Regions from separate parts of the Veillonella sp. 27098_8_77 genome, predicted to be linked through region 2. Evidence: riboswitches for the same ligand, from Rfam matches in the RefSeq annotation. Region 2 holds a riboswitch; the other holds the start of a gene.
The links. Region 2 has a riboswitch for thiamine pyrophosphate ahead of thiD (bifunctional hydroxymethylpyrimidine kinase/phosphomethylpyrimidine kinase). Riboswitches for the same ligand answer to the same signal wherever they lie in the genome.
Positions count from the first base shown of each region.

Region 1: it holds a riboswitch for thiamine pyrophosphate, as region 2 does, so the genes downstream of both, thiC (phosphomethylpyrimidine synthase ThiC) here and thiD (bifunctional hydroxymethylpyrimidine kinase/phosphomethylpyrimidine kinase) in region 2, are expected to answer to the same signal.

Region 1 covers NZ_JAPVXW010000004.1:84,270-87,695, forward strand. The annotation lists gene O3617_RS03825 (zinc ribbon domain-containing protein YjdM) at 1-291, shown strand, start outside; gene O3617_RS03830 (phosphatidylglycerophosphatase A) at 391-903, shown strand; gene O3617_RS03835 (cysteine hydrolase family protein) at 907-1,452, shown strand; TPP riboswitch at 1,510-1,616, shown strand; gene thiC (phosphomethylpyrimidine synthase ThiC) at 1,696-3,000, shown strand; gene O3617_RS03845 (superoxide dismutase) at 3,163-3,426, shown strand, end outside.
Region 2 covers NZ_JAPVXW010000021.1:12,923-16,348, forward strand. The annotation lists gene cytX (putative hydroxymethylpyrimidine transporter CytX) at 1-1,150, opposite strand, end outside; TPP riboswitch at 1,203-1,308, opposite strand; TPP riboswitch at 1,391-1,485, shown strand; gene thiD (bifunctional hydroxymethylpyrimidine kinase/phosphomethylpyrimidine kinase) at 1,549-2,391, shown strand; gene thiM (hydroxyethylthiazole kinase) at 2,396-3,426, shown strand, end outside.

The DNA.
Region 1 (3,426 bases), on a different contig from region 2:
GGTCATATGTACATCTGCCCTATGTGTGGTCATGAATGGACAGCTGCCGATGCTGCGGCTGCAGCAGAAGCCGGTATCATCCGCGATGCTAACGGCAATGAATTAGCTGATGGCGATACCGTTGTTGTTGTAAAAGACCTCAAAGTAAAAGGCGCTGGCGTATTGAAACAAGGTACGCGTGTTAAAAACATTCGCCTCATTTCTGATGCGAGCGATGGCCACGATATCGATTGCAAAATCGATGGCTTTGGTGCAATGGCATTAAAATCTGAAATGGTTAAGAAAATCTAATCATGGAATCCCTACCGATAGAACGTCGGTGGGGATTTTTTCGTGCTATAATCAAGGTATAATGTGTTACGTAAATTTGTATAATTTTGAGGAGCAATTATGATATCTCAGGAGGAATTAAAGGCGTGTACGTATAATTTATTAAATGAGCGAGGCATTACCGTTCAGGATATTGCAGATATTGTGATGATGATTCAACAGCCGTATATTCCTGATTTGACGATGGACGAGTGCATAGAGAGTGTACAGGCCGTACTTGAAAAACGAGAAACACAAAATGCCATCATTACGGGCATAGAATTGGATAGATTGGCAGAGCAGAAGAAATTATCTGATCCACTACAAAGTATCATGACTCGAGATGAGGCATTGTTTGGTATTGATGAAATTCTCGCGTTATCCATTGTGAATTTATACGGATCCATTGGATTTACGAACTATGGCTATGTTGATAAGGTAAAACCGGGTATTATTAAAAATCTTGATAGCAAGGTTGATAGTCACTGTAATACATTTCTTGATGATTTAGTTGGTGCCGTGGCGGCTGCTGCAGCGGGTCGCATTGCGCATAACACGCCGAATCGGGTGCACCATGTCGTTGTGGAGGGATAGAACATGAACGTTTTAGTCGTAATTGATATGCAACATGATTTTGTGGATGGATCTCTTGGTTCTCCGCAGGCGCAGGCCATTGTGGATAATGTACGTCAAAAAATCGCATCCTTTGATGGTCCTATTATTTTTACACGGGATACTCACGATACTAATTATCTTGAAAGCCAAGAAGGTCGGCATTTACCGGTTGTGCATTGTGTGAAAGACACGATTGGTTGGCAAATTATGGAGAGCCTCATCACGGCCGCAGAAAAGCGCAATACCATCCATCCGTACTTTATCATTGATAAACCTAATTTTGGATCCTCTGAATTAGTTACGCGTTTACAAGGGATGAATACAGCAGAGCCTATTGAAAGCATAACCTTAGTCGGTGTTTGCACAGATGTGTGCGTTGTGTCGAATGCCATATTGTTGAAAGCTGGCTTGCCAGAGGTTCCTATTCATGTAGATCCTAATTGCTGTGCAGGAGTTACTGAGGAAAGCCATGAAGCAGCATTATTAACTATGCGTCAATGTCAGATTGAAGTAGCTAATGATTTGTAATAGAGGTATAGATTGAAATATTAGTTAAATAGTGATATGCTATACACAATTACATAGCAGAGTATGCAAGGGAGCCTATGAGATAGGCTGAGAAAGGGCTGTTAGCACCTGACCTTTGACCTGATCGGGATCATGCCCGCGTAGGAAGCACGCAAAACCATTCAAGGGTATCGATCATATTATATCGATACCCTTTTTCTTGTGTACAAAGCTAAAAGGTTTTATTCAATAGGAGGACATATTATGTTTTACACTCAATTGGAAGCCGCACAAAAAGGCTTTGTTACGGATGCGATGAAAATTGTAGCAGAAAAGGAACGCATGGATGTAGAGCAATTGCGAGCGCTAGTTGCTTTAGGACAAGTTGTTATTCCCTGTAATAAGAATCATACTTGTATCGATCCAGAGGGCATCGGTAAAGCATTGCGCACGAAAATAAATGTGAATCTTGGCACATCCAGAGACGTTACCGATTATGATAGTGAAATAGAAAAGGTAAATTGGGCGATTCAACTTGGTGCTGAATCGATTATGGATTTATCTACTCATGGTGATACACGTATTTTTAGACGAAAATTAACTAGCGAATGTAAAGCCATGATTGGTACTGTACCAGTATATGACAGCGTTATACATCATCAACGGGATTTGGCAGAACTTACTGCTGAGGATTTCTTAGATACTATCCGTCTCCATGCAGAGGATGGGGTGGACTTTGTAACCTTACATTGTGGTATTACGCGTCAAACTATTGAGCAAATTAAAAAGCATAAACGTAGACTCAACATCGTTAGCCGTGGTGGTAGTCTTATCTTTGCATGGATGAGCATGACGGGCAAGGAAAACCCATTCTATGAACATTTTGATGATATTTTAGATATTTGCCGTGAGTATGATGTAACTATTTCTTTGGGTGATGCTTGTCGACCAGGCTGTTTAGCAGATGCTACGGATGTATGTCAAATTGAAGAACTGGTACGACTTGGTGAATTGACTAAACGCGCTCGAGCTAAAGGTGTGCAAGTGATTATTGAAGGCCCAGGTCATGTGCCACTTAACCAAATTCAAGCGAATATGGAAATTGAGGAAACGCTATGTGGCGGAGCTCCGTTTTATGTGTTAGGCCCATTGGTGACAGATATTGCACCTGGCTATGATCATATAACAGCTGCCATTGGTGGTGCTGTGGCGGGCATGCATGGGGCGTCCTTTCTTTGTTATGTAACGCCGGCAGAGCATTTGGCATTGCCTAATGCAGACGATGTGAAAGAAGGTATTATGGCTTTCAAAATAGCAGCCCATGCAGCGGATATAGCACGTGGCATACCAGGTGCCCGTGATAAGGATGATGCGATGGCTGATGCTAGACGCGTACTAGATTGGGAGGCGCAATATGCGTGTGCACTTGATCCTCAACGTGCTCGCAATATTCGTGAAAGCCGAGCTCCAGAGGAGGGGCATAGTGAAACTTGTAGTATGTGTGGTAAATTCTGTGCTGTTCGTAGCATGAATAAGGCTTTGAATAGCGAATATATTGATATTCTGTAATAAATGTTGGTCATATATTGACGTTTATCTATATAGATAGTACAATATGCAAAGAATGATAATTCATATCAATGAAATACCGATGCAGGTGCATCGAATCGCTTTCACAAGAACGATACTAGTTAAGATATCGTTCGTGCCCTAATTAAAAGGAGGACTATTATGAAACCTTTCGAACTCGCACCATTACCATATGCTTATGATTATCTAGAACCTGTTATCGATGCAGAGACGATGAAACTGCATCATGATAAGCATCACCAAGCGTATGTTAATAATTTGAATGTAGCCATCGCTAAATACCCGGATCTTGCCTATGGTTGCGTAGATTGTATTCTCGGCGATATTGCCAATGTGCCAGAGGATATCCGTCAAGCGGTTATCAACAATGGTGGGGGTCATAAAAACCACACCATGTTTTGGGAT
Region 2 (3,426 bases):
CAACGATGACTGTAATGAGGAATGCTATAGTAAATGCTGGGAGTGTAGCACCTATAGTGCTTTCACTATGTAACATATAGTGATACACACCTACAGATAGGGCCCAGATGAGACCTCGCACTAAATAGGCAGATGTAGTTTGTACCTGTTGATGATTTACAAAGTAGTCTGCCAATAGGATGGCAATCATCGGTGTAAAGACGGAGCCAATGAGATATAGGAAATCTGTAATATCATCCATTGGATATAGGATAGCTGCTATGGTGCCGATAATTGTAACGATGACGGCTACGCCTTTACTAGAGGCACTGTTATAGATAGTCGTACTAGACACGCCCGCTGAGTAAGCGTCCATAAAGGTTGTCGTTACGGTAGAGAAGATAATAACGATGAGTCCCGCAAGACCGAGGCCTGCGTTCATCATGATGGTAATGATGGAGTCGCCACCACCAAAGATAGCCGCGCTGAGACCTAAGGTATACATAACAATACTTGTTACCGTGTAGACTGTAGCACTTGTCAGTGATGCGGAGAAAGGTTTTTTACTTTCTCGGGTGTAATCACTAATGAGAGGTAACCAAGACAGAGGCATGGCAATAGATAATTCAAGAGCGGCAATGAAACTCATGCCTCCACTAGTGAGAAGGCTACTTTCACTAGGCCATTGAGATATCATGTGAGCGCCCATGTAGATAGTGAGACCTAGCAATAGAATAGATACGATGGCTTGAATATATCCCGTATTGTGGAGGCCAATGAAAAGCCACAGAATAACAAGAGCCCCTATGGCTGTGGTCCAAATCATAGGGGATAGGGGCGCTAGCTCTTGTAACGCAAGCATAGCATCGTAGATCATGATACTCGTCCAACCGATGAGCTGTAGCATATTTAAAATGGCAAAGCCCTTAGCCCCTAGGGGGCCAAAGCTAAAGGCTGTAGTATTCATACTACCTTGTCGCAAGCGCCCCCCGATGAGTCCTGCCCCAAAGAGCAATATACCACCGATGATATGTCCCAGTATGATGGCATATAGACCTTGGGTAAGTCCTAATGGGGCTAGATAGGTACCGGTCATGATTTCCGCTATTGATAGAGCGGCACCGAACCATATCATGGCAAATTGTGGTTGTGTAATGTGTGTGTCTTTCATACGTCCTCCTTGCCAGGAAGTCATAGAAAAAGCCGAGTTCACAGGAACTCGGCTATTAATCCTCTATGTTCCCTACGTTGGCATTATCCAAATCAGGTTATGGGTTAAAGCATTAGCTTACTCTCAGCCCACTCTTGTGAGCACCCCGTTATGGCTTTCATTATACGAGGTGTGTAGGAAATCGTCAAATATTCTGTTGCATAGATTGTATATTGATGTTATAACTAGAGTATAAAAATATATTGCCACTAGGGGTGCTTTTGCTGAGATTGACCATTCAAAACCCTAGACCTGATCCGGATAATACTGGCGTAGGAAAGTGGAGTGAAACATAATACTAAACTATTACGAGACCATTCCATTTGGAGTGGTCTTGTTTTTATATGTTTGGAGGTATTATGAAATTATATACTGCATTGACAATTGCTGGTACTGACCCAAGCGGTGGCGCTGGCATTATGGCTGATTTAAAATCCTTCCAAAGCCGTCACGTATATGGCATGGCTGTGGTTACATCTGTAGTGGCTCAAAATACAACGGGCGTTCACCACGTGGAACATTTATCTTTAGAGAGTATAGAGAAACAGTTACACGATGTGTACTCAGATATTATGCCACAAGCCGTTAAGACTGGCATGATTGCCTTACCAGAAATGATGGATCTTATCTATCCTTATGTAAGCAAGGATATTCCGTACGTAATGGATCCTGTTATGATTGCTACTAGTGGTGATCGACTTGTATCAGATAAGGCTGTTGAGTTCTTAAAATCTAAACTCATTCCTACAGCCACAGTTATCACCCCTAATCGTAGTGAGGCTGAGGTATTAGCGGACATGTCTATTGATTGTGAAAGCGACATAACAACGGCGGCTAATCGTATCTTACAGGAATTAGGTCCTCAAGTGGTAATTATTAAAGGCGGGCACATTGGGGAGGATGCAACGGATTATGCTTTCACAAAAGATGGTAGCGTTCGTACCTGGACGAGCCCTAAATATGATACAGTGCACACACATGGTACGGGTTGTACCTTCTCTGCAGTTATTACGGCGGAACTTGCCAAAGGGCGTGATGTGATGGATGCCATCGGTATTGCGAAGGACTATATTGCATTAGCTATCAAGCATAATCCTGCTCTAGGGCATGGTTGTGGCCCTGTTAATCATATGGCCTATGGTTTGCTATCCAATGGGCCTGAAACGATGGATGAACTTTTGAGAAGCGATGAGAGGAGATGATGCTATGAACCCATATATGGATAATCAAATTAGCCCTGAATTCAATATATTAGACACATTGTGGAAGAAAAATCCCCTCGTTATTTGTATTACCAACGATGTGGTGCGAACCTTTACAGCTAATGGACTACTAGCCATTGGAGCATCGCCCATCATGAGTGAATGTAGTGAAGATTTGAAAGACCTTATTGTATATGCATCAGCACTGCTCATCAATATTGGGACACTTACACCTGAGAAGGTTAGCTACTATAAAGAAGCTATTAAGCTAGCGAAGGAATATGATGTACCAATTATTCTTGATCCTGTGGGCTGTCATGCAGGAGCTTACCGATTGTCGGTGGTTTTAGACTTAATTAAGACTGGTGACATTTCGTTATTACGAGGCAATCAAAGCGAAGTTAAAGCTGTTTATGATGCGCTAAGTTCCGATAATAAGGATGACAACTCTCCGTTAGGTAAGGGGGTTGATGGGGCGCAGGTAGCGGACAGTGCCATTATCGCATATCGTCTAGCGCGTCTTATTAACTGTCCTGTAGTAGCAACGGGCGAAGAGGATTATGTATCCGATGGAACTCGAGTCTTTGCAGTACCTCATGGTCATTCGATTATGACTGCTGTAACGGGAACAGGCTGTCTCTTAGGGGCTGTATTAGCAGCTTTTTTTGGAATCTATCCTTTGTTTAAAGATAGCCTGTCTATAGGCGAACTTCTTGCCTATGCATTGGCGTATTATGGTTTAGCTGGTGAAAATGCTGTTAAGATGAGCGGCGTTAAACCTGGTAGTTTTAGTGTAGCCTTTTTAGATGCTTTATATGAAATAAATGATGCGATTCTTCTATCAGAAAACCGTGTACGGCCCGTAGTTGTACCAGATCAATTACAGGTATATTTTGTGTGTGGTACGCAAGATACAGGGCTTAACAAAAAGCGGATGCTTGAAATTGTTGAAGAAGCTTGTCGTGGCGGTATAACCTGCTTTCAGTTTAGAGAAAAGGGCGATGGCACATTAGAAGGTCAACAGAAGTTTGAACT